One region of the Verrucosispora sp. WMMA2121 genome, then DNA from elsewhere that is predicted to be linked to it. Evidence: riboswitches for the same ligand, from Rfam matches in the RefSeq annotation. Region 1 holds a riboswitch; each other region holds the start of a gene.

Evidence for each region. Region 1 has a riboswitch for FMN ahead of ribD (bifunctional diaminohydroxyphosphoribosylaminopyrimidine deaminase/5-amino-6-(5-phosphoribosylamino)uracil reductase RibD). Riboswitches for the same ligand answer to the same signal wherever they lie in the genome.
Region 2: it holds a riboswitch for FMN, as region 1 does, so the genes downstream of both, ribD (bifunctional diaminohydroxyphosphoribosylaminopyrimidine deaminase/5-amino-6-(5-phosphoribosylamino)uracil reductase RibD) here and ribD (bifunctional diaminohydroxyphosphoribosylaminopyrimidine deaminase/5-amino-6-(5-phosphoribosylamino)uracil reductase RibD) in region 1, are expected to answer to the same signal.
Region 3: it holds a riboswitch for FMN, as region 1 does, so the genes downstream of both, ribD (bifunctional diaminohydroxyphosphoribosylaminopyrimidine deaminase/5-amino-6-(5-phosphoribosylamino)uracil reductase RibD) here and ribD (bifunctional diaminohydroxyphosphoribosylaminopyrimidine deaminase/5-amino-6-(5-phosphoribosylamino)uracil reductase RibD) in region 1, are expected to answer to the same signal.

Annotation. Positions count from the first base shown of each region.
Region 1 is NZ_JAPZBH010000006.1:20,851-30,381, reverse strand. It holds gene O7605_RS09090 (flavin reductase) at 1-229, opposite strand, end outside; gene O7605_RS09085 (hypothetical protein) at 226-483, opposite strand; gene O7605_RS09080 (DUF5753 domain-containing protein) at 754-1,500, shown strand; gene O7605_RS09075 (DUF397 domain-containing protein) at 1,488-1,682, shown strand; gene O7605_RS09070 (septum formation family protein) at 2,036-2,920, opposite strand; gene O7605_RS09065 (septum formation family protein) at 3,007-3,894, opposite strand; gene rpe (ribulose-phosphate 3-epimerase) at 4,141-4,821, shown strand; gene O7605_RS09055 (response regulator) at 4,823-5,803, shown strand; FMN riboswitch at 5,861-6,033, shown strand; gene ribD (bifunctional diaminohydroxyphosphoribosylaminopyrimidine deaminase/5-amino-6-(5-phosphoribosylamino)uracil reductase RibD) at 6,182-7,243, shown strand; gene O7605_RS09045 (riboflavin synthase) at 7,246-7,866, shown strand; gene O7605_RS09040 (bifunctional 3,4-dihydroxy-2-butanone-4-phosphate synthase/GTP cyclohydrolase II) at 7,863-9,125, shown strand; gene ribH (6,7-dimethyl-8-ribityllumazine synthase) at 9,131-9,531, shown strand, end outside.
Region 2 is NZ_JAPZBH010000001.1:4,519-14,049, reverse strand. It holds gene ribH (6,7-dimethyl-8-ribityllumazine synthase) at 1-195, opposite strand, end outside; gene O7605_RS00080 (bifunctional 3,4-dihydroxy-2-butanone-4-phosphate synthase/GTP cyclohydrolase II) at 201-1,463, opposite strand; gene O7605_RS00075 (riboflavin synthase) at 1,460-2,080, opposite strand; gene ribD (bifunctional diaminohydroxyphosphoribosylaminopyrimidine deaminase/5-amino-6-(5-phosphoribosylamino)uracil reductase RibD) at 2,083-3,144, opposite strand; FMN riboswitch at 3,293-3,465, opposite strand; gene O7605_RS00065 (response regulator) at 3,523-4,503, opposite strand; gene rpe (ribulose-phosphate 3-epimerase) at 4,505-5,185, opposite strand; gene O7605_RS00055 (septum formation family protein) at 5,432-6,319, shown strand; gene O7605_RS00050 (septum formation family protein) at 6,406-7,290, shown strand; gene O7605_RS00045 (DUF397 domain-containing protein) at 7,644-7,838, opposite strand; gene O7605_RS00040 (DUF5753 domain-containing protein) at 7,826-8,572, opposite strand; gene O7605_RS00035 (hypothetical protein) at 8,843-9,100, shown strand; gene O7605_RS00030 (flavin reductase) at 9,097-9,354, shown strand.
Region 3 is NZ_JAPZBH010000005.1:64,828-74,358, forward strand. It holds gene infC (translation initiation factor IF-3) at 1-26, opposite strand, end outside; gene O7605_RS08875 (PH domain-containing protein) at 329-811, opposite strand; gene hisG (ATP phosphoribosyltransferase) at 883-1,728, opposite strand; gene O7605_RS08885 (phosphoribosyl-ATP diphosphatase) at 1,776-2,039, opposite strand; gene O7605_RS08890 (ABC transporter substrate-binding protein) at 2,177-3,037, shown strand; gene ribH (6,7-dimethyl-8-ribityllumazine synthase) at 3,145-3,645, opposite strand; gene O7605_RS08900 (bifunctional 3,4-dihydroxy-2-butanone-4-phosphate synthase/GTP cyclohydrolase II) at 3,651-4,913, opposite strand; gene O7605_RS08905 (riboflavin synthase) at 4,910-5,530, opposite strand; gene ribD (bifunctional diaminohydroxyphosphoribosylaminopyrimidine deaminase/5-amino-6-(5-phosphoribosylamino)uracil reductase RibD) at 5,533-6,594, opposite strand; FMN riboswitch at 6,743-6,915, opposite strand; gene O7605_RS08915 (response regulator) at 6,973-7,953, opposite strand; gene rpe (ribulose-phosphate 3-epimerase) at 7,955-8,635, opposite strand; gene O7605_RS08925 (septum formation family protein) at 8,882-9,531, shown strand, end outside.

The sequences.
Region 1 (9,531 bases):
CCGTGAACCGTCGGTGCAGATCCGGGAGCTGTTCACCGGGCGCTAGCCCGGCAAGCTGCTCGGCGGCCTCTTCGCGCAACTCCACCAGGTGCACCATGAGCGCCGGCTTGTCCTCCCGGTAGGTGGCGAGCAGATTCAGCTTCGCCGGCGAGCAGGGCCAGGCGATCCCGCAGGCCCGGCACCGCCACGTCGGGCGGGACGGGACGTGCTCCTCGATCCGGCCGTTCATCCGGTCGCGCTCGCGGCGGCGCAGCGGGGCCGGGAGCGACGCTCGGCGTACGGGACGGGCGGGACGTTGACCGGCCGCATCCCCGCCGGTCGCAGAAACAGCGCTCGTCGCTGCGTCGCGTCCCCGTGCCGGTCGAGCTGGTAGACGTCGACCCAGGCCCACCCGTCGTACGTCGTGCGGTCCAGGTGCCGGATCACCCGGACCAGGATCGGTGTGTGGAACTGCGGGGATGCTGCCCGGGTCAGCAGGTACACGCCGGGGCGGACCCGGGTATGTCGCCCTCCCGCCGGGTCACCAGCCACGCGCCGGCTCTCGCAGGGACATGGGACTTCTCCTCCGTAGTGGTTGGAGAGGGCCGCCCCGGTCTGCTCGCCCAGGGGCGACCCCCGGCGACCCGGCGAGCGGGATTGCCGTCCCAGGCCCGCGCGCGCCGCCCATCAAGACAATTGCCCACCGAATGTGGACGACTACAGGGCGTAGGCATAGGTTCTATAGACGTCAAGGACGTCATGCGGGAGGCGGGCATGAATCAGGCGCTGCGAGCAGCCATGGTGGACGCGGGCGAGACCGCCGAGAGTCTCGCCGAACAGGTCGGCGTGGATCCCAAGACGGTTTCGCGGTGGGTCGCCCCGGGACGGGTGCCGCATCCCCGGCACCGCGCGGCGGCGGCTGCGGCGCTGGGGCGCGACATCGAGGACATCTGGCCGGACGTCTTGAAGCGGCGCGAGCCGGCCTGGCTGCGCCCCTGGGTGGAGACCGAACTCCAGGCGACCGCGTTACGGTCCTTCCAGGTGGCGGTCATCCCGGGGCTGTTGCAGACGCCCGAGTACGCCTCGGCGGTGCTCAGCAGCGGGCTGCTCGCCCCCGACGAGGTGGCCGGCTACGTCGAGACCCGGATGCGCCGGCAGGCGTCGGTCCTGGAACGGCGCAAACCGCCGCTCTTCGTCGCGGTCATCGACGAGTTCGCCCTCCGCCGCGGCGCCCCGGACATCATGCACCCGCAACTGGACCACCTGGTCAACCTGGCGCGGCGGCCCAACATCCTGCTGCACGTGCTGCCGCTGGACGCCGGCCTGCACCCGGGGCAGGCGGGGCCGTTCGTCATCGCGACGACCGAGGACGGCGACGTCGCGTACCTGGACGACCAGGCCGCCGGCCGGCTGACCGACGACACCGCCGCGCTCTGGTCCATTTGGGATACGCTGCGCTCGGTGGCGCTGCCGCGCCGCCAGACCATCGACTTCCTTGAGGCACGATCATGGCTGACCTGACCGGCGCCGTGTGGCGCACCAGCACCCGCAGCAGCTCGAACGGCGGCGACTGCGTCGAGGTCGCCGACAACCTTCCCGGCGTCGTCGGTGTCCGCGACTCGAAGGACCGGACCGGTCCGGCCCTGGCCTTCGCACCGGCGGCCTGGCAGGCGTTTGTCGCCCGACTCGCCGAGCAGCCCTGACCCGACCCGTCCACAGGCGCCCGTCCCCACCGGGGGGCGGGCGCTCCACCGTGACCAAACCGAGCCGCAAGACCCACCACCGCCCGGTCACCTCCCACATTCCGAAATCCCAACGATCCGCCAAGACCTTGGACAGTTTCCGTTAGCGCCTAACGGAAACTTTCCAAGATTGCGCGCGGCACCCGCCGCGGTGACGGCATCGGCGTGCGGGGCGGGCTGCTGTGCGGGGTGAGGGGTGGGGGTGTTGTGCCGTGGGTGGGCTGTCGGTGGGGACGAGGGGCTGAGGCTGTGTCAGGGTCGCGGCTCTGCCGCCACGGCCGAGGGCCGGGGCCCGAGGGGTGTGGCCGGGGGGCTCAGGTGATCGGGAGGGCGCGGGTGCCGGCGCCCTTCACCGAGCGGGTCAGGGTGCGGTCGCTCATCCAGAGGAAACACTTCACCGACCGGTTGCCGCTGCGCCACTCGCCCTCGGCGGGGTGGTAGAAGATGGTGCCGACCCGGAACTGGAGGTTGCCGTCGTCCGGCACCTTCGCATAGCGGGCGATGGCGCCGCGGCAACCACGATGGGCGCGCGCCGGGTTCTCCAGGAACTCCGACCAAGTGCTCTCCGGCGCCTGCCACAGACCGACGAACTCGGCCCGGTGCCGCGCGGTGCACTCGACGGCGACCATCTCGATCACCTCGTCGCCCTCGGTGCGGGCATTGAAGCAGCCGTGCCGCAGCGGTGACGCCTTGTCCAACACGCCGGTCAGGCTGGCTGTGCGCCGAACCGGCACCGGGGTGTCGAGCCCGCGTAGCTCGTGGACGTCGCAGCGGAACCAGCGGGCGCCGCCGGCCCATGCCGGCGGCGAGGGCAGGACGACGGTGAGTCCGATCCGGGCAGCGCGCCAGTCGCCGCCCATGATCCGACGGACCTGCCGGTCGCACTCGCCGAACGCGACGCGCATCCCCTCGCTGCCGACCTCCGGTGGCCGATTCCCGGTCACGTCGGTGAGGGTACCGACGTGCAGGGTCTCGGCCTGGTGCGGCTCGGCGCAGTCCACCGGGGCGTACGCGCTGAGGTAACCGACCTCCTGCGGTCGCCGGTGGCAGGTGCCGGAGTCGGGAGTGAAGGACGCGGGCACCGCCATCGACGCCCAGTCGTCGACCAGGTCACCGTCGGTGCCGGCCGGTCTGGTGCAGCCGGTCGCCGCCAACGCCACCACGGCACCCAGTGCGACTCCGGTCAACCATCGCCGCATCCCCGCCGACCTCCCGCTGCCGCCCGTCGAAGCGGCAGCATACGGTACCGGGATCGGACGGTGCCGGGGACGTTCGCGCGCCGTGCTCACGTCACGGGCAGTCCCCGCGGGCCGACGCCGCGCATCGAGCCGGTGAGCTTGCGGTCGTCGCTCCACAGGATGCACCGCACCCCCCGGTCGCCCTCCTCCCACTCCCGCTGCGAGGGCGGGTAGAAGATGGAACCGGCGCGGTAGGGCAGGTCGGCGTTGTTGGGCACGTCCGCGAAGGCGGCGATCAGCTCCATGCACCGTTTGTGGGCCCGGCCGGCCGAGGCGACGAACTGTTCCCAGCTCATGTCCTGCTCGACGTAGACACCGACGAACTCCGCGCCGTGCGGCTCGGTGCACAGCACCGGTGCCATGTAGTTCAGGCTGTCGCCGATCAGTTTCGGGTCGAAGCAGCGATGCACCAGCGGTGAGTCGCCGATCAGCGCGCCACGCAGGCTGCCGGTGCGGTTGACCGGCCGGGTGTTGTCGATGCTGTCGGTCTCGCTCAGGTCGCACCGGAACCAGCGGGCGCCGCCGTTCCAGGCCGGCACCGACGGCAGGGCGATGTTGAGCGTCAACCGGGCGGTGTGCCAGTCACCGCCGAGCACCAGCCGGGCCCGCTGATCGCACTCCGCCCGGGCGGTACGCAGCGCCGCCGACCCCGGCTCCGGACGCTCGCCCTCGGCGTCGTCGTCGGTGAACGTACCGACGTGGATGGTCTCGGCGAGGTGGTTGCGGGCGCAGTCCACGGTCTCGTACGTGCTCGCCTGCACGACCGAGGTGATCCGGGGCAGGCAGGCGTCGGTGGCCGGGACGAACATCGTGGGTGCCCGCAGTGTCTGCCAGTCGTCGGTGAGGTCGCCGTCGGTTCCGCCCGGCCGCACGCAGCCGCCGAGCACCATCGCAGCCACACTGGCCAGCGCCAGTGCCGCGAGCCACCGTCGCATCGTCCGCCCTTTCCGGGAGCTGCCGCCCGGCTGCCGGCTCCCGCGCCCACCGGCCTGCACGATACCGTCACCGTCCCCGATGGAGTGTTGCCGCGAATGGGTCGTCTGGCCAGTGGAAGCCGAGCTTCATTCCGTTTCACCGGTTCGAAGGGGGTCATTCTGCACCATTGGTCACCTCCGGGTCACCAGGCGTCCCGGTTGCTGGCACGCTGCCGTGGCCGCTGGCCACGTTCGTACACTGGCTCCGTGACCGTACCGCCGCCGATCGTCGCGCCCAGCATCCTCGCCGCCGATTTCTCCCGTCTCGCCGAAGAGGTGCGTGCCGTCGAGGACGCCGCGGACTGGCTGCATGTCGACGTCATGGACAACCACTTCGTGCCGAACCTGACCATCGGGCTGCCCGTGGTGCAGAGCCTGCGGGCCGCCACCAAGCTGCCCTTCGACGTACACCTGATGATCACCGACCCGCGGCGTTGGGCGCCTGGCTACGCCGACGCCGGGGCGTACAACGTCACCTTCCACGCCGAGGCCTGCGACGACCCGGTGGCGTTGGCCCGCGACCTGCGGGCGGCGGGCGCCAAGGCGGGGCTGGCGATCGACCGGGACACCCCGATCGAGCCGTACCTCGACCTGCTGCCGAGCTTCGACACGCTGCTGGTCATGACCATCAAGGCCGGGTTCGGCGGGCAGCGGTTCCTCCCGCAGTTGCTGGACAAGGTCCGCGCCGCGCGCCGGCACGTCGACGCCGGCCACCTGGAGCTGCGCATCGAGGTCGACGGCGGGATCGCCGCCGACACCATCGAACAGGCGGCCGAGGCAGGTGCCGACGCCTTCGTGGCCGGCACCGCCGTCTACGGCGCCGACGACCCGGCCGAGGCGGTACGCCGGCTGCGCGGGCTGGCCGAGCGCGCGGCGACCCGGGCCTGACGTGGAGACCTCCGACGATCGCAAGGACGTGATCCTCGTCGTCGACGACGACGAGGACATCGCCCGCTTCGTCGAGTTCAACCTGCGTCTGCAGGGCTTCGACGTGATCCTCGCCGCCGACGGCCAGGAGGCACTGGAGCTGATCGAACGCCAGCGGCCGGACCTGGCCGTGGTCGACCTGATGATGCCCCGGGTGGACGGGCTGGAACTGACCCGACGTCTGCGCGCCGACCCGATGACCGCCGCCCTGCCGGTGATCATGTTGACGGCTAAGGGAATGACCCAGGACAAGGTTCACGGGCTCAACGCCGGCGCCGACGACTACCTGGTCAAGCCCTTCGACAACGCCGAGTTGGTCGCCCGGGTCAGCTCCACGCTGCGGCGCAACAAGGAGTTCCGGGAGGTCTCCCCGCTGACCGGCCTGCCGGGCAACAGCCGGATCCGCCGGGAGATCGCTGACCGGGTCCGTGGCGGCGCGGACTACGCCGTCGGCTACATCGACATCGACCGGTTCAAGAGCGTCAACGACCGGTACGGGTTCGTCCGGGGCGACGGCTTCATCTCCGCGCTGGCCCGCAGCCTGCACCGGGCGGTGGTCGCGGTGGCCCTGCCGCCGGCCTTCCTCGGCCACGTCGGCGGCGACGATTTCGTCTTCGTGTGCACGCCCGAGCAGGTGCGGCCGCTCACCCTGCGGGTGTCGGCGGACTTCGAGAAGGCTGCGGACGCCCTCTACGATCCCACCGACCGGGAACGCGGTTACGTGGAGTTGAAGGACCGGCGCGGCAACATCCGCCGGGCGGCGCTGGTCACCCTCTCCATCGGGGTCGCGATCTCCGACACCGACAAGCGCATCACCGATCCGCTGGAGGCGATGACGGTCGCCTCCGAGATGAAGACCGTGGCCAAGAGCCAACCCGGCTCGTACGTGGCGGTGGACCGTCGTCGCGGTGTCGCCGACCCCGGTCACCGTCATGTGAAGTAGCTCGCCCGGGTGCCCCGACGCCCCGGCGGGCGTGTAAGACTTTGCTCAGTACCCACCACGCGCTGGCGGGACTCGGTGTAATTCCGAACCGGCGGTGATCCACGGTCCGACCGTGGTAAGCCCGCGACCCGGGAGCGGTTCGTCCGCCCGGTGGACCTGGTGAGAATCCGGGGCCGACGGTTGGGGGCGGCTCGTCCGCGCCCAGACAGTCCGGATGGGAGACAGCGCGCGGGACGGAAGGGGGCCGTGTGGCTCGCCGGGCTCCGGCGTGCGCGCGTCCCGACCGGGGCGGCTGTGCCGTACCCGGACTCCGCCTGCCCGTGGCCACCTGGCCGAACTCCCCGCCCGCGCGTACGAGCGAGAGGGCAACGGCAGGCGATGGCGAGCGTCTCCGTGGACGAGGCGATGCGTCGGGCGATCGAACTCGCGGCGCGCGGGCTCGGCACCACAAGTCCCAATCCCGTCGTCGGCTGCGTGCTGCTCGACGCCGACGGTGAGGTGGTCGGCGAGGGCTTCCACGCGTACGCCGGGGGACCGCACGCGGAGATCGTCGCGCTGGCCCAGGCCGGCAAGCGGGCCAAGGGTGGCACGGCGGTGGTCACCCTGGAACCCTGCGACCACGTCGGCCGCACCAGCCCCTGTAGCACCGCGCTGGTCCAGGCGGGGGTGGCCCGGGTCGTCATCGCGGTGCCGGATCCCAACCCGGTCGCCACCGGCGGCGCGGCCACGTTGCAGTCCGCCGGCATCCGGGTCGACGTCGGCGTCCGCGAGGCCGAGGCGGAGGCCGGCAACGTGGCCTGGCTGACCGCCATGCGCCGAGGCTGGCCGTACGTGATCTGGAAGTACGCGGCGACCCTCGACGGTCGTTCCGCGGCGGCCGACGGCACCAGCATGTGGATCACCTCCGAGGCTGCCCGGATGGACGTGCACGCGCTGCGCGCCACCGTCGACGCGGTGGTCGTCGGCGTCGGCACGGTCCTCGCCGACGATCCCCGGCTCACCGTGCGCAACCTGCGCGACGGCAGTCTGGCCATCCGGCAGCCGCTGCGCGTGGTGGTCGACTCGGCCGGGCGTACCCCGGACGACGCCCGGGTCCGCGACGGCGCCGCCCGCACCTGGGTGGCCACCGCCGCCGAGGTGGGCACCGGCCCGGACGGCGGGGTGGACCTGCCGGCGCTGCTCGCCGCCCTGCACACCCGGGGGATACGGGCGGTGCTGCTGGAGGGCGGCCCCCGGCTCGCCGGGGCGTTCCTCGCCGCTGGCCTGGTCGACCGGGTGGTCGGCTACCTCGCACCCCGGCTGCTCGGCGCCGGGCCAGCCGCGCTCGTCGACGCGGGTGTGAGCACCATCGCCGAGGCGATCGACCTGGAACTCACCGACGTTACGCAGGTCGGTCCCGACCTGCGGATCACCGCGCTGCCCCGGAAGAGGGAGGGCTAGGCATGTTCACCGGCATCGTCGAGGAACTGGGCGAGGTCGTCGGGATGACCCCGACGGCGGAGGACTCGACCCTGGTAGCGGTCCGTGGCCCACTGGTCACCTCCGACGCACGGCACGGCGACTCGATCGCGGTCAACGGCGTCTGCCTGACCGTCGTCGAGGTCGACGGCGGGGTGTTCACCGCCGACGTGATGGGCGAGACGCTGCGCCGCTCGGCGCTGGGCGCGCTGGGTACCGGCGACCGGGTCAACCTGGAGCGGGCCGCCGCGCTGGGCGGCCGCCTCGGCGGTCACCTGGTGCAGGGGCACGTGGACGGCGTGGGCGAGGTGCTCTCCCGCGAGCCGGCGGCGCGCTGGGAGACGGTCCGGTTCCGGTTGCCCGCCGCGCTGTCCCGCTACGTGGTGGAGAAGGGCTCGATCACCGTCGACGGGGTTTCGCTGACCGTCGCCGAGGTGGGCGACGACTGGTTCACCGTCGGCCTGATCCCCACCACCCTGTCGGCGACCACCCTCGGCAGCCGGTCCGTCGGTGATCCGGTCAACCTGGAGGTGGACGTGCTGGGCAAGTACGTCGAGCGGCTGCTGGGCGCTCGCGCGGCCGACGGGGCGGAGGTGCCGGCATGACCTTCGCCGACATCGAGCAGGCCCTGGCCGAGATCGCCGCCGGCCGCCCGGTCGTGGTGGTCGACGACGCCGACCGGGAGAACGAGGGCGACCTGATCTTCGCGGCCGAGCTGGCCACCCCGGAACTGCTGGCCTTCACGGTGCGGCACACCTCGGGCTTCATCTGCGTACCGCTCACCGAGAGCGAGTGCGACCGGCTCGACCTGCCGCCCATGCACCACACCAACCAGGACCGGCGGCAGACCGCGTACACGGTGACCGTCGACGCGCGGGAGGGGGTGACCACCGGCATCTCGGCGGCCGACCGGGCGCACACCATCCGGCTGCTCGCCGACCCGGCCACCGGATCGACGGACCTGGCCCGTCCCGGGCACGTGGTGCCGCTGCGGGCCCGTCCGGGTGGGGTGCTGCGCCGTCCCGGGCACACCGAGGCGGCCGTCGACCTGACCCGGCTGGCCGGGCTGCGCCCGGCCGGGGTGCTCTGCGAACTGGTCAACGACGACGGCACCATGATGCGGCTGCCGGACCTGGAGAAGTTCTGCGCCGAGCACTCGCTGACCCTGGTCACCATCGCGGATCTGATCGCCTACCGGCGGCGTACCGAGAAGCAGGTCGAGCTGGTCGCCGACGCCCGGATGCCCACCGAGCACGGAGTGTTCCGGGCGCTGGGCTACCGCAGCGAGTACGACTCGGCCGAGCACGTGGCGTTGGTGATGGGCGACCTCGGCGACGGCCGCGACGTGCTGGTCCGGGTGCACTCGGAGTGCCTGACCGGTGACGTCTTCTCGTCGGTGCGCTGTGACTGCGGCCCGCAGCTCAACGCCGCCCTGGACCGGGTGGCTCGCGAGGGACGGGGCGTGGTGCTCTACGTGCGGGGCCACGAGGGGCGCGGCATCGGGCTGCTGCACAAGCTCCAGGCGTACCAGTTGCAGGACCAGGGCCGGGACACGGTGGACGCGAACCTCGACCTGGGGCTGCCGGCCGACGCGCGCGACTACGGCACCGGCGCGCAGATCCTCTACGACCTCGGGGTGCGCTCGATGCGACTGCTGACCAACAACCCGGCCAAGCGGGCGGGGCTGGAGGGCTACGGCCTGACCATCACCGGCCGCGAGGGGCTGCCGGTGCGCCCGCACCCGGAGAACGTACGGTACCTGCGGACCAAGCGGGACCGGATGGGGCACCTGCTGGACCAGCTGGACGAGGCCGCCGAAGCGCCGATGGGGCGTACGGTGCCGGGCACAGAGATCGGAGCGTAGGCGAGATGGCGGGTTTCGGGGAGCCGGGTTCGGCTCCGGTCGACGCGGCCGGGATGACCGTCGGTGTGGTCGCCGCAAAATGGCACGGTGACCTGACCGACCACATGCTCGACCGGGCGGTGGCCGCCGCGCAGGCGTGCGGCGCCCGGGCGGTGGTGGCCCGGGTGGCCGGCTCGGTGGAACTACCGGTGGTGGCGCAGGCGCTGGCGCGGCGCTGCGACGTGGTGGTCGCCCTCGGCGTGGTGGTGCGCGGTGCCACCGCCCACTTCGACTACGTCTGCCGGTCGGTCACCGACGGGCTGACCCGGGTCGCCCTGGACGAGGGCAAGCCGGTCGCCCACGGCGTGCTGACCGTGGACACCATCGAGCAGGCCCGCGACCGCGCCGGCCTGCCCGACTCCGCCGA
Region 2 (9,531 bases), on a different contig from region 1:
CTGCGCCACCACCGGTAGTTCCACCGAGCCGGCCACCCGGGCCACCACCGCCCGGGCGCCGCACGCCTGCGCGGCGGCCACCGCCCGGTCGAGCATGTGGTCGGTCAGGTCACCGTGCCATTTTGCGGCGACCACACCGACGGTCATCCCGGCCGCGTCGACCGGAGCCGAACCCGGCTCCCCGAAACCCGCCATCTCGCCTACGCTCCGATCTCTGTGCCCGGCACCGTACGCCCCATCGGCGCTTCGGCGGCCTCGTCCAGCTGGTCCAGCAGGTGCCCCATCCGGTCCCGCTTGGTCCGCAGGTACCGTACGTTCTCCGGGTGCGGGCGCACCGGCAGCCCCTCGCGGCCGGTGATGGTCAGGCCGTAGCCCTCCAGCCCCGCCCGCTTGGCCGGGTTGTTGGTCAGCAGTCGCATCGAGCGCACCCCGAGGTCGTAGAGGATCTGCGCGCCGGTGCCGTAGTCGCGCGCGTCGGCCGGCAGCCCCAGGTCGAGGTTCGCGTCCACCGTGTCCCGGCCCTGGTCCTGCAACTGGTACGCCTGGAGCTTGTGCAGCAGCCCGATGCCGCGCCCCTCGTGGCCCCGCACGTAGAGCACCACGCCCCGTCCCTCGCGAGCCACCCGGTCCAGGGCGGCGTTGAGCTGCGGGCCGCAGTCACAGCGCACCGACGAGAAGACGTCACCGGTCAGGCACTCCGAGTGCACCCGGACCAGCACGTCGCGGCCGTCGCCGAGGTCGCCCATCACCAACGCCACGTGCTCGGCCGAGTCGTACTCGCTGCGGTAGCCCAGCGCCCGGAACACTCCGTGCTCGGTGGGCATCCGGGCGTCGGCGACCAGCTCGACCTGCTTCTCGGTACGCCGCCGGTAGGCGATCAGATCCGCGATGGTGACCAGGGTCAGCGAGTGCTCGGCGCAGAACTTCTCCAGGTCCGGCAGCCGCATCATGGTGCCGTCGTCGTTGACCAGTTCGCAGAGCACCCCGGCCGGGCGCAGCCCGGCCAGCCGGGTCAGGTCGACGGCCGCCTCGGTGTGCCCGGGACGGCGCAGCACCCCACCCGGACGGGCCCGCAGCGGCACCACGTGCCCGGGACGGGCCAGGTCCGTCGATCCGGTGGCCGGGTCGGCGAGCAGCCGGATGGTGTGCGCCCGGTCGGCCGCCGAGATGCCGGTGGTCACCCCCTCCCGCGCGTCGACGGTCACCGTGTACGCGGTCTGCCGCCGGTCCTGGTTGGTGTGGTGCATGGGCGGCAGGTCGAGCCGGTCGCACTCGCTCTCGGTGAGCGGTACGCAGATGAAGCCCGAGGTGTGCCGCACCGTGAAGGCCAGCAGTTCCGGGGTGGCCAGCTCGGCCGCGAAGATCAGGTCGCCCTCGTTCTCCCGGTCGGCGTCGTCGACCACCACGACCGGGCGGCCGGCGGCGATCTCGGCCAGGGCCTGCTCGATGTCGGCGAAGGTCATGCCGGCACCTCCGCCCCGTCGGCCGCGCGAGCGCCCAGCAGCCGCTCGACGTACTTGCCCAGCACGTCCACCTCCAGGTTGACCGGATCACCGACGGACCGGCTGCCGAGGGTGGTCGCCGACAGGGTGGTGGGGATCAGGCCGACGGTGAACCAGTCGTCGCCCACCTCGGCGACGGTCAGCGAAACCCCGTCGACGGTGATCGAGCCCTTCTCCACCACGTAGCGGGACAGCGCGGCGGGCAACCGGAACCGGACCGTCTCCCAGCGCGCCGCCGGCTCGCGGGAGAGCACCTCGCCCACGCCGTCCACGTGCCCCTGCACCAGGTGACCGCCGAGGCGGCCGCCCAGCGCGGCGGCCCGCTCCAGGTTGACCCGGTCGCCGGTACCCAGCGCGCCCAGCGCCGAGCGGCGCAGCGTCTCGCCCATCACGTCGGCGGTGAACACCCCGCCGTCGACCTCGACGACGGTCAGGCAGACGCCGTTGACCGCGATCGAGTCGCCGTGCCGTGCGTCGGAGGTGACCAGTGGGCCACGGACCGCTACCAGGGTCGAGTCCTCCGCCGTCGGGGTCATCCCGACGACCTCGCCCAGTTCCTCGACGATGCCGGTGAACATGCCTAGCCCTCCCTCTTCCGGGGCAGCGCGGTGATCCGCAGGTCGGGACCGACCTGCGTAACGTCGGTGAGTTCCAGGTCGATCGCCTCGGCGATGGTGCTCACACCCGCGTCGACGAGCGCGGCTGGCCCGGCGCCGAGCAGCCGGGGTGCGAGGTAGCCGACCACCCGGTCGACCAGGCCAGCGGCGAGGAACGCCCCGGCGAGCCGGGGGCCGCCCTCCAGCAGCACCGCCCGTATCCCCCGGGTGTGCAGGGCGGCGAGCAGCGCCGGCAGGTCCACCCCGCCGTCCGGGCCGGTGCCCACCTCGGCGGCGGTGGCCACCCAGGTGCGGGCGGCGCCGTCGCGGACCCGGGCGTCGTCCGGGGTACGCCCGGCCGAGTCGACCACCACGCGCAGCGGCTGCCGGATGGCCAGACTGCCGTCGCGCAGGTTGCGCACGGTGAGCCGGGGATCGTCGGCGAGGACCGTGCCGACGCCGACGACCACCGCGTCGACGGTGGCGCGCAGCGCGTGCACGTCCATCCGGGCAGCCTCGGAGGTGATCCACATGCTGGTGCCGTCGGCCGCCGCGGAACGACCGTCGAGGGTCGCCGCGTACTTCCAGATCACGTACGGCCAGCCTCGGCGCATGGCGGTCAGCCAGGCCACGTTGCCGGCCTCCGCCTCGGCCTCGCGGACGCCGACGTCGACCCGGATGCCGGCGGACTGCAACGTGGCCGCGCCGCCGGTGGCGACCGGGTTGGGATCCGGCACCGCGATGACGACCCGGGCCACCCCCGCCTGGACCAGCGCGGTGCTACAGGGGCTGGTGCGGCCGACGTGGTCGCAGGGTTCCAGGGTGACCACCGCCGTGCCACCCTTGGCCCGCTTGCCGGCCTGGGCCAGCGCGACGATCTCCGCGTGCGGTCCCCCGGCGTACGCGTGGAAGCCCTCGCCGACCACCTCACCGTCGGCGTCGAGCAGCACGCAGCCGACGACGGGATTGGGACTTGTGGTGCCGAGCCCGCGCGCCGCGAGTTCGATCGCCCGACGCATCGCCTCGTCCACGGAGACGCTCGCCATCGCCTGCCGTTGCCCTCTCGCTCGTACGCGCGGGCGGGGAGTTCGGCCAGGTGGCCACGGGCAGGCGGAGTCCGGGTACGGCACAGCCGCCCCGGTCGGGACGCGCGCACGCCGGAGCCCGGCGAGCCACACGGCCCCCTTCCGTCCCGCGCGCTGTCTCCCATCCGGACTGTCTGGGCGCGGACGAGCCGCCCCCAACCGTCGGCCCCGGATTCTCACCAGGTCCACCGGGCGGACGAACCGCTCCCGGGTCGCGGGCTTACCACGGTCGGACCGTGGATCACCGCCGGTTCGGAATTACACCGAGTCCCGCCAGCGCGTGGTGGGTACTGAGCAAAGTCTTACACGCCCGCCGGGGCGTCGGGGCACCCGGGCGAGCTACTTCACATGACGGTGACCGGGGTCGGCGACACCGCGACGACGGTCCACCGCCACGTACGAGCCGGGTTGGCTCTTGGCCACGGTCTTCATCTCGGAGGCGACCGTCATCGCCTCCAGCGGATCGGTGATGCGCTTGTCGGTGTCGGAGATCGCGACCCCGATGGAGAGGGTGACCAGCGCCGCCCGGCGGATGTTGCCGCGCCGGTCCTTCAACTCCACGTAACCGCGTTCCCGGTCGGTGGGATCGTAGAGGGCGTCCGCAGCCTTCTCGAAGTCCGCCGACACCCGCAGGGTGAGCGGCCGCACCTGCTCGGGCGTGCACACGAAGACGAAATCGTCGCCGCCGACGTGGCCGAGGAAGGCCGGCGGCAGGGCCACCGCGACCACCGCCCGGTGCAGGCTGCGGGCCAGCGCGGAGATGAAGCCGTCGCCCCGGACGAACCCGTACCGGTCGTTGACGCTCTTGAACCGGTCGATGTCGATGTAGCCGACGGCGTAGTCCGCGCCGCCACGGACCCGGTCAGCGATCTCCCGGCGGATCCGGCTGTTGCCCGGCAGGCCGGTCAGCGGGGAGACCTCCCGGAACTCCTTGTTGCGCCGCAGCGTGGAGCTGACCCGGGCGACCAACTCGGCGTTGTCGAAGGGCTTGACCAGGTAGTCGTCGGCGCCGGCGTTGAGCCCGTGAACCTTGTCCTGGGTCATTCCCTTAGCCGTCAACATGATCACCGGCAGGGCGGCGGTCATCGGGTCGGCGCGCAGACGTCGGGTCAGTTCCAGCCCGTCCACCCGGGGCATCATCAGGTCGACCACGGCCAGGTCCGGCCGCTGGCGTTCGATCAGCTCCAGTGCCTCCTGGCCGTCGGCGGCGAGGATCACGTCGAAGCCCTGCAGACGCAGGTTGAACTCGACGAAGCGGGCGATGTCCTCGTCGTCGTCGACGACGAGGATCACGTCCTTGCGATCGTCGGAGGTCTCCACGTCAGGCCCGGGTCGCCGCGCGCTCGGCCAGCCCGCGCAGCCGGCGTACCGCCTCGGCCGGGTCGTCGGCGCCGTAGACGGCGGTGCCGGCCACGAAGGCGTCGGCACCTGCCTCGGCCGCCTGTTCGATGGTGTCGGCGGCGATCCCGCCGTCGACCTCGATGCGCAGCTCCAGGTGGCCGGCGTCGACGTGCCGGCGCGCGGCGCGGACCTTGTCCAGCAACTGCGGGAGGAACCGCTGCCCGCCGAACCCGGCCTTGATGGTCATGACCAGCAGCGTGTCGAAGCTCGGCAGCAGGTCGAGGTACGGCTCGATCGGGGTGTCCCGGTCGATCGCCAGCCCCGCCTTGGCGCCCGCCGCCCGCAGGTCGCGGGCCAACGCCACCGGGTCGTCGCAGGCCTCGGCGTGGAAGGTGACGTTGTACGCCCCGGCGTCGGCGTAGCCAGGCGCCCAACGCCGCGGGTCGGTGATCATCAGGTGTACGTCGAAGGGCAGCTTGGTGGCGGCCCGCAGGCTCTGCACCACGGGCAGCCCGATGGTCAGGTTCGGCACGAAGTGGTTGTCCATGACGTCGACATGCAGCCAGTCCGCGGCGTCCTCGACGGCACGCACCTCTTCGGCGAGACGGGAGAAATCGGCGGCGAGGATGCTGGGCGCGACGATCGGCGGCGGTACGGTCACGGAGCCAGTGTACGAACGTGGCCAGCGGCCACGGCAGCGTGCCAGCAACCGGGACGCCTGGTGACCCGGAGGTGACCAATGGTGCAGAATGACCCCCTTCGAACCGGTGAAACGGAATGAAGCTCGGCTTCCACTGGCCAGACGACCCATTCGCGGCAACACTCCATCGGGGACGGTGACGGTATCGTGCAGGCCGGTGGGCGCGGGAGCCGGCAGCCGGGCGGCAGCTCCCGGAAAGGGCGGACGATGCGACGGTGGCTCGCGGCACTGGCGCTGGCCAGTGTGGCTGCGATGGTGCTCGGCGGCTGCGTGCGGCCGGGCGGAACCGACGGCGACCTCACCGACGACTGGCAGACACTGCGGGCACCCACGATGTTCGTCCCGGCCACCGACGCCTGCCTGCCCCGGATCACCTCGGTCGTGCAGGCGAGCACGTACGAGACCGTGGACTGCGCCCGCAACCACCTCGCCGAGACCATCCACGTCGGTACGTTCACCGACGACGACGCCGAGGGCGAGCGTCCGGAGCCGGGGTCGGCGGCGCTGCGTACCGCCCGGGCGGAGTGCGATCAGCGGGCCCGGCTGGTGCTCGGCGGTGACTGGCACACCGCCCGGTTGACGCTCAACATCGCCCTGCCGTCGGTGCCGGCCTGGAACGGCGGCGCCCGCTGGTTCCGGTGCGACCTGAGCGAGACCGACAGCATCGACAACACCCGGCCGGTCAACCGCACCGGCAGCCTGCGTGGCGCGCTGATCGGCGACTCACCGCTGGTGCATCGCTGCTTCGACCCGAAACTGATCGGCGACAGCCTGAACTACATGGCACCGGTGCTGTGCACCGAGCCGCACGGCGCGGAGTTCGTCGGTGTCTACGTCGAGCAGGACATGAGCTGGGAACAGTTCGTCGCCTCGGCCGGCCGGGCCCACAAACGGTGCATGGAGCTGATCGCCGCCTTCGCGGACGTGCCCAACAACGCCGACCTGCCCTACCGCGCCGGTTCCATCTTCTACCCGCCCTCGCAGCGGGAGTGGGAGGAGGGCGACCGGGGGGTGCGGTGCATCCTGTGGAGCGACGACCGCAAGCTCACCGGCTCGATGCGCGGCGTCGGCCCGCGGGGACTGCCCGTGACGTGAGCACGGCGCGCGAACGTCCCCGGCACCGTCCGATCCCGGTACCGTATGCTGCCGCTTCGACGGGCGGCAGCGGGAGGTCGGCGGGGATGCGGCGATGGTTGACCGGAGTCGCACTGGGTGCCGTGGTGGCGTTGGCGGCGACCGGCTGCACCAGACCGGCCGGCACCGACGGTGACCTGGTCGACGACTGGGCGTCGATGGCGGTGCCCGCGTCCTTCACTCCCGACTCCGGCACCTGCCACCGGCGACCGCAGGAGGTCGGTTACCTCAGCGCGTACGCCCCGGTGGACTGCGCCGAGCCGCACCAGGCCGAGACCCTGCACGTCGGTACCCTCACCGACGTGACCGGGAATCGGCCACCGGAGGTCGGCAGCGAGGGGATGCGCGTCGCGTTCGGCGAGTGCGACCGGCAGGTCCGTCGGATCATGGGCGGCGACTGGCGCGCTGCCCGGATCGGACTCACCGTCGTCCTGCCCTCGCCGCCGGCATGGGCCGGCGGCGCCCGCTGGTTCCGCTGCGACGTCCACGAGCTACGCGGGCTCGACACCCCGGTGCCGGTTCGGCGCACAGCCAGCCTGACCGGCGTGTTGGACAAGGCGTCACCGCTGCGGCACGGCTGCTTCAATGCCCGCACCGAGGGCGACGAGGTGATCGAGATGGTCGCCGTCGAGTGCACCGCGCGGCACCGGGCCGAGTTCGTCGGTCTGTGGCAGGCGCCGGAGAGCACTTGGTCGGAGTTCCTGGAGAACCCGGCGCGCGCCCATCGTGGTTGCCGCGGCGCCATCGCCCGCTATGCGAAGGTGCCGGACGACGGCAACCTCCAGTTCCGGGTCGGCACCATCTTCTACCACCCCGCCGAGGGCGAGTGGCGCAGCGGCAACCGGTCGGTGAAGTGTTTCCTCTGGATGAGCGACCGCACCCTGACCCGCTCGGTGAAGGGCGCCGGCACCCGCGCCCTCCCGATCACCTGAGCCCCCCGGCCACACCCCTCGGGCCCCGGCCCTCGGCCGTGGCGGCAGAGCCGCGACCCTGACACAGCCTCAGCCCCTCGTCCCCACCGACAGCCCACCCACGGCACAACACCCCCACCCCTCACCCCGCACAGCAGCCCGCCCCGCACGCCGATGCCGTCACCGCGGCGGGTGCCGCGCGCAATCTTGGAAAGTTTCCGTTAGGCGCTAACGGAAACTGTCCAAGGTCTTGGCGGATCGTTGGGATTTCGGAATGTGGGAGGTGACCGGGCGGTGGTGGGTCTTGCGGCTCGGTTTGGTCACGGTGGAGCGCCCGCCCCCCGGTGGGGACGGGCGCCTGTGGACGGGTCGGGTCAGGGCTGCTCGGCGAGTCGGGCGACAAACGCCTGCCAGGCCGCCGGTGCGAAGGCCAGGGCCGGACCGGTCCGGTCCTTCGAGTCGCGGACACCGACGACGCCGGGAAGGTTGTCGGCGACCTCGACGCAGTCGCCGCCGTTCGAGCTGCTGCGGGTGCTGGTGCGCCACACGGCGCCGGTCAGGTCAGCCATGATCGTGCCTCAAGGAAGTCGATGGTCTGGCGGCGCGGCAGCGCCACCGAGCGCAGCGTATCCCAAATGGACCAGAGCGCGGCGGTGTCGTCGGTCAGCCGGCCGGCGGCCTGGTCGTCCAGGTACGCGACGTCGCCGTCCTCGGTCGTCGCGATGACGAACGGCCCCGCCTGCCCCGGGTGCAGGCCGGCGTCCAGCGGCAGCACGTGCAGCAGGATGTTGGGCCGCCGCGCCAGGTTGACCAGGTGGTCCAGTTGCGGGTGCATGATGTCCGGGGCGCCGCGGCGGAGGGCGAACTCGTCGATGACCGCGACGAAGAGCGGCGGTTTGCGCCGTTCCAGGACCGACGCCTGCCGGCGCATCCGGGTCTCGACGTAGCCGGCCACCTCGTCGGGGGCGAGCAGCCCGCTGCTGAGCACCGCCGAGGCGTACTCGGGCGTCTGCAACAGCCCCGGGATGACCGCCACCTGGAAGGACCGTAACGCGGTCGCCTGGAGTTCGGTCTCCACCCAGGGGCGCAGCCAGGCCGGCTCGCGCCGCTTCAAGACGTCCGGCCAGATGTCCTCGATGTCGCGCCCCAGCGCCGCAGCCGCCGCCGCGCGGTGCCGGGGATGCGGCACCCGTCCCGGGGCGACCCACCGCGAAACCGTCTTGGGATCCACGCCGACCTGTTCGGCGAGACTCTCGGCGGTCTCGCCCGCGTCCACCATGGCTGCTCGCAGCGCCTGATTCATGCCCGCCTCCCGCATGACGTCCTTGACGTCTATAGAACCTATGCCTACGCCCTGTAGTCGTCCACATTCGGTGGGCAATTGTCTTGATGGGCGGCGCGCGCGGGCCTGGGACGGCAATCCCGCTCGCCGGGTCGCCGGGGGTCGCCCCTGGGCGAGCAGACCGGGGCGGCCCTCTCCAACCACTACGGAGGAGAAGTCCCATGTCCCTGCGAGAGCCGGCGCGTGGCTGGTGACCCGGCGGGAGGGCGACATACCCGGGTCCGCCCCGGCGTGTACCTGCTGACCCGGGCAGCATCCCCGCAGTTCCACACACCGATCCTGGTCCGGGTGATCCGGCACCTGGACCGCACGACGTACGACGGGTGGGCCTGGGTCGACGTCTACCAGCTCGACCGGCACGGGGACGCGACGCAGCGACGAGCGCTGTTTCTGCGACCGGCGGGGATGCGGCCGGTCAACGTCCCGCCCGTCCCGTACGCCGAGCGTCGCTCCCGGCCCCGCTGCGCCGCCGCGAGCGCGACCGGATGAACGGCCGGATCGAGGAGCACGTCCCGTCCCGCCCGACGTGGCGGTGCCGGGCCTGCGGGATCGCCTGGCCCTGCTCGCCGGCGAAGCTGAATCTGCTCGCCACCTACCGGGAGGACAAGCCGGCGCTCATGGTGCACCTGGTGGAGTTGCGCGAAGAGGCCGCCGAGCAGCTTGCCGGGCTAGCGCCCGGTGAACAGCTCCCGGATCTGCACCGACGGTTCACGGACTGGGTACCCGTCCGGTCCGCCGAATAGCCACCCGCCCCGGTCGCTGCGGCTCTTCCCCCGACCGCCGCGCCGGGGCGGGTCCGGGCGGCCGGTCCGCAGCACGCCACAAGCGGATCCCGGCGGCGAGGTCCGCAGCACGCCAGGAAACACGACGGTGCCGGTCAGCCGACCAGGCACGCCACGAACGGATCCCGGGCGGTACCG
Region 3 (9,531 bases), on a different contig from region 1:
TCACGTGCCCGGATCTGCTCGTTCACGCGTGGTTCGACGCTGATGGGGCCTCCTCGAGTCGGATCTTCATGCGTGGCCGACCCGGCGGCTCCCGGTGGGAGCCGGCCCGGAAAGTAGAAGGCCCCGGCGTATGCCAGGGCCCGCTCGACCGGTCGGCACGATCACAGGATCGCGCATCCGGCGCCGGGACGTGCCCGGAACCGGTGACCGGACCCGGACGCCACAGGCGGCGACTCGGGTGGGAGCAGGCGCTCCGCTTTCACGGCCGTCCTAACGGTTAGGACAGCCTGGTCGACTCGACAACACTACACCCTCGGCCAGCGGCTCCTCAAACCGGGCGCCGGCCCGCTGCCCGCTCAGCGAGCGCGGTCAGGTGCGCCTGGTGCAGGCGGCGCAGGGCGCGTACCCCGTCGACGGCGAGCTGCTTGTCGGCGGCCTGGAGGGCGACCACCGGCAGCAGGTCGTCGTCGTAGAGCTCCAGCGCCGCCCAGGGTGCCCCACGGTCGAACCGGACGCCGCGGACGACCTCCCAGGGCAGCTCGTACGAGCCGATGATGTTGCGGACCCGCACCCCCCGCACGTCCGCCTCGACCCGGGGTCGGGTGAACAGCAGGGTGCCCAGGGCGAACATGATCCCGAGCCCGATCATGGCCAACTGGTCGCCGCGCTGGAAGGTGCCGTACCCGTTACCGGTGGGGCCGGTGAGGGTGGTGGCGACCAGGGCGAAGACCACGACCAGCAGGATGGCCGACACCCAGCAGACCAGCCGGATTCGCCGGGGCCGCACCCGGACCACGTCGGTGTCACTCACCCCACCAGTCTGCCATCCGGTCGTACCCGGGCGGCCGCCGCCACACAGCGACGTACCGGCCCACCCACCGGTCACAGCCGGCAGGCGTGGATGTTGGTGACCAGGATCGCGCGGGCGCCCAGTTCGTAGAGTTCGTCCATGATCCGGTGCACGTCGTCGCGGAGCACCATCGCCTGCACCGCCACCCAGCCCTCCCGGTGCAACGGGGAGACCGTCGGCGACTCGATACCCGGGGTGAGCGAGCTGGCCCGGTCCAGCAGCCCGGCCGGCACGTCGTAGGCGAGCATCACGTAGCGGCGGGCCACCAGCACCCCGTGCAGCCGGCGCATCAGCTGCTCGGCCTGCGGGTGCGCCGCCGCGCCGGTGCGGCGGACCAGCACCGCCGAGGACTTCAGCAGGGGCTCACCGAAGACCACCAGACCGGCCTGACGCAGCGTGGCTCCGGTCTCGACCACGTCGGCGACCACGTCGGCGACACCCAGCCGGATGGCGTTCTCCACCGCACCGTCGAGCCGGATGACGTCGGCCTTGACGCCCAGCTCGGCGAGGTGCCGCTCGACCAGCCCCGGGTACGCGGTGGCGATCCGGTGCCCGCCCAGCTCCCGTACGTCGTCGACGTCGTCCGGACGGGCGGCGAACCGGAAGGTGGCCCGCCCGAAGTTCAGGTCGACCACCTCCTCGGCCGGCGCACCGGAGTCGATGAGCAGGTCCCGGCCGGTGATGCCGACGTCCAGGTCACCGGAGCCGACGTAGGTCGCGATGTCCTTCGGGCGCAGGTAGAAGAATTCGATGTCGTTCGCCTGGTCACGGCAGACCAGGTCCTTGGTGTCGGTGCGCTGGCGGTAGCCCGCCTCACGCAGCATCTGGGCGGCCGAATCGGCCAGCGCGCCCTTGTTGGGTACGGCGACACGCAGCATGACGGGAGTGCTCCTTCGATCGGGTCTCTGGTCGACGGCGGGGGCACTCACAGATGTCGGTAGACGTCCTTCAGGTCCAGACCACTGGCGAGCATCAGCACCTGGACCTGGTAGAGCAGCTGGGAGATCTCCTCCGCGGTGCGCTCGGGCCCCTCGTGCTCGGCGGCCATCCACGACTCGGCGGCCTCCTCGACGACCTTCTTGCCGATGAAGTGCACGCCCTTCTCCAGTGCGGCGACCGTGCCCGAGCCGGGGGTGCCGGCCGCGGCCTTGGCCTGCAACTCCGCGAACAACTCCTCGAACGTCTTCACGGAGACGGATTCTCGCAGTCGCCGAGGGTCGCCCCGAGCACCGGGTCGGTGGTGACCGGTGGACGGGACCGGCGCACCTGGCGGAGCGGTGGGACAACCCTTCGATCCTCGCCTATGTTGGTCGTACGCTGTCCGCCATGGTCACCACCCCGCGTACCCTCGCCTTCGCCTCCGCGGCGGCCGTCCTGCTCGCGGCCAGCGCCTGCACGCCGCAGGCCCAGCCCGCGCCCATGCCGACCGTGTCGATGGCGTGCGCCAAGGACAGCCTGCCCACCCAGTCGCCGGGCACCCTCACCGTCGCCACCGGCGAGCCGGCCGAGGCGCCGTGGTTCGTCGACGACCAGCCGGCCAACGGCAAGGGTTTCGAGTCCGCCGTCGCCTACGCGGTGGCGGAGCAGCTCGGCTACGCCCGCGACGACGTCACCTGGACCCGGGTGCCGTCCGACGCCGCCGTCGCCGCCGGGCCGAAGACCTTCGACTTCGGCATCGACAGGTACCCGATGACCGATGAGCACCGGCAGGCGGTCGACTTCTCCGCGCCGTACTACCTGGTCCGGCAGGCGGTGGTCGCGCTGGAGTCCTCCAAGATCGCCGACCGGAGGGCGCTGACCGAGCTGCGGGACGCCCGGCTCGGCGCCCGGACCGGCACGGCCGGCTACCAGGCCATCACCGATCTGGTCCGGCCGAAATCCGAACCGAGGACCTACAAGTCCGACGACGAGGCCACGAAGGCGCTGCGCGGCGGGCGGATCGACGGCCTGGTGGTGGACCTGCCCACCGCGTTCGACCTCACCGGCGGGGAGATCGACGACGCGGTGGTCGTCGGACAACTGCCCCAGGTGGGCAGCCCGGAGGCGTTCGGACTGCTGCTGGCAAAGGACTCGCCGCTGGCCGGCTGCGTCAGCGCGGCGGTCGGGCAACTCGCCGCCGAGGGCGTCCTCGAACAACTCGAACAACAGTGGCTCACCCAGGCCGCCAAGGCCCCCGACCTCACCTGACTCGGCCCTCCCCCGCCCTCCACCTCAAGTGTTGATCAAGAAGTTTTCGTCGCCCGAGCACGGTTTCTTGACGCGAACTTCTTGATCAACCGGGCAGGGGGTGGGGGTCAGGAGGTGAAGCCGACGCGCTGATTGGCGGAGGTGGCGACCTGGCGGATGGCCAGGGCGGCGTCGAGGGCGGCCACCGTCGACGACCAGCCCTTGTCCTCGGCGGAGTCGGGCAGGCCGGCGCGGTCGCGGGCCTGCTCGATGGTGTCCACGGTCAGCACGCCGTGGGCGACCGGCTTGCCCTCGTCCAGGGCGACCCGGGTCAGCCCGTCGGTGACCGACCGGCAGACGTAGTCGAAGTGGGCGGTGGCACCGCGCACCACCACGCCGAGGGCGACCACCACGTCGCAGCGCCGCGCCAGCGCCTGCGCCACCACCGGTAGTTCCACCGAGCCGGCCACCCGGGCCACCACCGCCCGGGCGCCGCACGCCTGCGCGGCGGCCACCGCCCGGTCGAGCATGTGGTCGGTCAGGTCACCGTGCCATTTTGCGGCGACCACACCGACGGTCATCCCGGCCGCGTCGACCGGAGCCGAACCCGGCTCCCCGAAACCCGCCATCTCGCCTACGCTCCGATCTCTGTGCCCGGCACCGTACGCCCCATCGGCGCTTCGGCGGCCTCGTCCAGCTGGTCCAGCAGGTGCCCCATCCGGTCCCGCTTGGTCCGCAGGTACCGTACGTTCTCCGGGTGCGGGCGCACCGGCAGCCCCTCGCGGCCGGTGATGGTCAGGCCGTAGCCCTCCAGCCCCGCCCGCTTGGCCGGGTTGTTGGTCAGCAGTCGCATCGAGCGCACCCCGAGGTCGTAGAGGATCTGCGCGCCGGTGCCGTAGTCGCGCGCGTCGGCCGGCAGCCCCAGGTCGAGGTTCGCGTCCACCGTGTCCCGGCCCTGGTCCTGCAACTGGTACGCCTGGAGCTTGTGCAGCAGCCCGATGCCGCGCCCCTCGTGGCCCCGCACGTAGAGCACCACGCCCCGTCCCTCGCGAGCCACCCGGTCCAGGGCGGCGTTGAGCTGCGGGCCGCAGTCACAGCGCACCGACGAGAAGACGTCACCGGTCAGGCACTCCGAGTGCACCCGGACCAGCACGTCGCGGCCGTCGCCGAGGTCGCCCATCACCAACGCCACGTGCTCGGCCGAGTCGTACTCGCTGCGGTAGCCCAGCGCCCGGAACACTCCGTGCTCGGTGGGCATCCGGGCGTCGGCGACCAGCTCGACCTGCTTCTCGGTACGCCGCCGGTAGGCGATCAGATCCGCGATGGTGACCAGGGTCAGCGAGTGCTCGGCGCAGAACTTCTCCAGGTCCGGCAGCCGCATCATGGTGCCGTCGTCGTTGACCAGTTCGCAGAGCACCCCGGCCGGGCGCAGCCCGGCCAGCCGGGTCAGGTCGACGGCCGCCTCGGTGTGCCCGGGACGGCGCAGCACCCCACCCGGACGGGCCCGCAGCGGCACCACGTGCCCGGGACGGGCCAGGTCCGTCGATCCGGTGGCCGGGTCGGCGAGCAGCCGGATGGTGTGCGCCCGGTCGGCCGCCGAGATGCCGGTGGTCACCCCCTCCCGCGCGTCGACGGTCACCGTGTACGCGGTCTGCCGCCGGTCCTGGTTGGTGTGGTGCATGGGCGGCAGGTCGAGCCGGTCGCACTCGCTCTCGGTGAGCGGTACGCAGATGAAGCCCGAGGTGTGCCGCACCGTGAAGGCCAGCAGTTCCGGGGTGGCCAGCTCGGCCGCGAAGATCAGGTCGCCCTCGTTCTCCCGGTCGGCGTCGTCGACCACCACGACCGGGCGGCCGGCGGCGATCTCGGCCAGGGCCTGCTCGATGTCGGCGAAGGTCATGCCGGCACCTCCGCCCCGTCGGCCGCGCGAGCGCCCAGCAGCCGCTCGACGTACTTGCCCAGCACGTCCACCTCCAGGTTGACCGGATCACCGACGGACCGGCTGCCGAGGGTGGTCGCCGACAGGGTGGTGGGGATCAGGCCGACGGTGAACCAGTCGTCGCCCACCTCGGCGACGGTCAGCGAAACCCCGTCGACGGTGATCGAGCCCTTCTCCACCACGTAGCGGGACAGCGCGGCGGGCAACCGGAACCGGACCGTCTCCCAGCGCGCCGCCGGCTCGCGGGAGAGCACCTCGCCCACGCCGTCCACGTGCCCCTGCACCAGGTGACCGCCGAGGCGGCCGCCCAGCGCGGCGGCCCGCTCCAGGTTGACCCGGTCGCCGGTACCCAGCGCGCCCAGCGCCGAGCGGCGCAGCGTCTCGCCCATCACGTCGGCGGTGAACACCCCGCCGTCGACCTCGACGACGGTCAGGCAGACGCCGTTGACCGCGATCGAGTCGCCGTGCCGTGCGTCGGAGGTGACCAGTGGGCCACGGACCGCTACCAGGGTCGAGTCCTCCGCCGTCGGGGTCATCCCGACGACCTCGCCCAGTTCCTCGACGATGCCGGTGAACATGCCTAGCCCTCCCTCTTCCGGGGCAGCGCGGTGATCCGCAGGTCGGGACCGACCTGCGTAACGTCGGTGAGTTCCAGGTCGATCGCCTCGGCGATGGTGCTCACACCCGCGTCGACGAGCGCGGCTGGCCCGGCGCCGAGCAGCCGGGGTGCGAGGTAGCCGACCACCCGGTCGACCAGGCCAGCGGCGAGGAACGCCCCGGCGAGCCGGGGGCCGCCCTCCAGCAGCACCGCCCGTATCCCCCGGGTGTGCAGGGCGGCGAGCAGCGCCGGCAGGTCCACCCCGCCGTCCGGGCCGGTGCCCACCTCGGCGGCGGTGGCCACCCAGGTGCGGGCGGCGCCGTCGCGGACCCGGGCGTCGTCCGGGGTACGCCCGGCCGAGTCGACCACCACGCGCAGCGGCTGCCGGATGGCCAGACTGCCGTCGCGCAGGTTGCGCACGGTGAGCCGGGGATCGTCGGCGAGGACCGTGCCGACGCCGACGACCACCGCGTCGACGGTGGCGCGCAGCGCGTGCACGTCCATCCGGGCAGCCTCGGAGGTGATCCACATGCTGGTGCCGTCGGCCGCCGCGGAACGACCGTCGAGGGTCGCCGCGTACTTCCAGATCACGTACGGCCAGCCTCGGCGCATGGCGGTCAGCCAGGCCACGTTGCCGGCCTCCGCCTCGGCCTCGCGGACGCCGACGTCGACCCGGATGCCGGCGGACTGCAACGTGGCCGCGCCGCCGGTGGCGACCGGGTTGGGATCCGGCACCGCGATGACGACCCGGGCCACCCCCGCCTGGACCAGCGCGGTGCTACAGGGGCTGGTGCGGCCGACGTGGTCGCAGGGTTCCAGGGTGACCACCGCCGTGCCACCCTTGGCCCGCTTGCCGGCCTGGGCCAGCGCGACGATCTCCGCGTGCGGTCCCCCGGCGTACGCGTGGAAGCCCTCGCCGACCACCTCACCGTCGGCGTCGAGCAGCACGCAGCCGACGACGGGATTGGGACTTGTGGTGCCGAGCCCGCGCGCCGCGAGTTCGATCGCCCGACGCATCGCCTCGTCCACGGAGACGCTCGCCATCGCCTGCCGTTGCCCTCTCGCTCGTACGCGCGGGCGGGGAGTTCGGCCAGGTGGCCACGGGCAGGCGGAGTCCGGGTACGGCACAGCCGCCCCGGTCGGGACGCGCGCACGCCGGAGCCCGGCGAGCCACACGGCCCCCTTCCGTCCCGCGCGCTGTCTCCCATCCGGACTGTCTGGGCGCGGACGAGCCGCCCCCAACCGTCGGCCCCGGATTCTCACCAGGTCCACCGGGCGGACGAACCGCTCCCGGGTCGCGGGCTTACCACGGTCGGACCGTGGATCACCGCCGGTTCGGAATTACACCGAGTCCCGCCAGCGCGTGGTGGGTACTGAGCAAAGTCTTACACGCCCGCCGGGGCGTCGGGGCACCCGGGCGAGCTACTTCACATGACGGTGACCGGGGTCGGCGACACCGCGACGACGGTCCACCGCCACGTACGAGCCGGGTTGGCTCTTGGCCACGGTCTTCATCTCGGAGGCGACCGTCATCGCCTCCAGCGGATCGGTGATGCGCTTGTCGGTGTCGGAGATCGCGACCCCGATGGAGAGGGTGACCAGCGCCGCCCGGCGGATGTTGCCGCGCCGGTCCTTCAACTCCACGTAACCGCGTTCCCGGTCGGTGGGATCGTAGAGGGCGTCCGCAGCCTTCTCGAAGTCCGCCGACACCCGCAGGGTGAGCGGCCGCACCTGCTCGGGCGTGCACACGAAGACGAAATCGTCGCCGCCGACGTGGCCGAGGAAGGCCGGCGGCAGGGCCACCGCGACCACCGCCCGGTGCAGGCTGCGGGCCAGCGCGGAGATGAAGCCGTCGCCCCGGACGAACCCGTACCGGTCGTTGACGCTCTTGAACCGGTCGATGTCGATGTAGCCGACGGCGTAGTCCGCGCCGCCACGGACCCGGTCAGCGATCTCCCGGCGGATCCGGCTGTTGCCCGGCAGGCCGGTCAGCGGGGAGACCTCCCGGAACTCCTTGTTGCGCCGCAGCGTGGAGCTGACCCGGGCGACCAACTCGGCGTTGTCGAAGGGCTTGACCAGGTAGTCGTCGGCGCCGGCGTTGAGCCCGTGAACCTTGTCCTGGGTCATTCCCTTAGCCGTCAACATGATCACCGGCAGGGCGGCGGTCATCGGGTCGGCGCGCAGACGTCGGGTCAGTTCCAGCCCGTCCACCCGGGGCATCATCAGGTCGACCACGGCCAGGTCCGGCCGCTGGCGTTCGATCAGCTCCAGTGCCTCCTGGCCGTCGGCGGCGAGGATCACGTCGAAGCCCTGCAGACGCAGGTTGAACTCGACGAAGCGGGCGATGTCCTCGTCGTCGTCGACGACGAGGATCACGTCCTTGCGATCGTCGGAGGTCTCCACGTCAGGCCCGGGTCGCCGCGCGCTCGGCCAGCCCGCGCAGCCGGCGTACCGCCTCGGCCGGGTCGTCGGCGCCGTAGACGGCGGTGCCGGCCACGAAGGCGTCGGCACCTGCCTCGGCCGCCTGTTCGATGGTGTCGGCGGCGATCCCGCCGTCGACCTCGATGCGCAGCTCCAGGTGGCCGGCGTCGACGTGCCGGCGCGCGGCGCGGACCTTGTCCAGCAACTGCGGGAGGAACCGCTGCCCGCCGAACCCGGCCTTGATGGTCATGACCAGCAGCGTGTCGAAGCTCGGCAGCAGGTCGAGGTACGGCTCGATCGGGGTGTCCCGGTCGATCGCCAGCCCCGCCTTGGCGCCCGCCGCCCGCAGGTCGCGGGCCAACGCCACCGGGTCGTCGCAGGCCTCGGCGTGGAAGGTGACGTTGTACGCCCCGGCGTCGGCGTAGCCAGGCGCCCAACGCCGCGGGTCGGTGATCATCAGGTGTACGTCGAAGGGCAGCTTGGTGGCGGCCCGCAGGCTCTGCACCACGGGCAGCCCGATGGTCAGGTTCGGCACGAAGTGGTTGTCCATGACGTCGACATGCAGCCAGTCCGCGGCGTCCTCGACGGCACGCACCTCTTCGGCGAGACGGGAGAAATCGGCGGCGAGGATGCTGGGCGCGACGATCGGCGGCGGTACGGTCACGGAGCCAGTGTACGAACGTGGCCAGCGGCCACGGCAGCGTGCCAGCAACCGGGACGCCTGGTGACCCGGAGGTGACCAATGGTGCAGAATGACCCCCTTCGAACCGGTGAAACGGAATGAAGCTCGGCTTCCACTGGCCAGACGACCCATTCGCGGCAACACTCCATCGGGGACGGTGACGGTATCGTGCAGGCCGGTGGGCGCGGGAGCCGGCAGCCGGGCGGCAGCTCCCGGAAAGGGCGGACGATGCGACGGTGGCTCGCGGCACTGGCGCTGGCCAGTGTGGCTGCGATGGTGCTCGGCGGCTGCGTGCGGCCGGGCGGAACCGACGGCGACCTCACCGACGACTGGCAGACACTGCGGGCACCCACGATGTTCGTCCCGGCCACCGACGCCTGCCTGCCCCGGATCACCTCGGTCGTGCAGGCGAGCACGTACGAGACCGTGGACTGCGCCCGCAACCACCTCGCCGAGACCATCCACGTCGGTACGTTCACCGACGACGACGCCGAGGGCGAGCGTCCGGAGCCGGGGTCGGCGGCGCTGCGTACCGCCCGGGCGGAGTGCGATCAGCGGGCCCGGCTGGTGCTCGGCGGTGACTGGCACACCGCCCGGTTGACGCTCAACATCGCCCTGCCGTCGGTGCCGGCCTGGAACGGCGGCGCCCGCTGGTTCCGGTGCGACCTGAGCGAGACCGACAGCATCGACAACACCCGGCCGGTCAACCGCACCGGCAGCCTGCGTGGCGCGCTGATCGGCGACTCACCGCTGGTGCATCGCTGCTTCGACCCGAAACTGATCGGCGACAGCCTGAACTACATGGCACCGGTGCTGTGCACCGAGCCGCACGGCGCGGAGTTCGTCGGTGTCTACGTCGAGCAGGACATGAGCTGGGA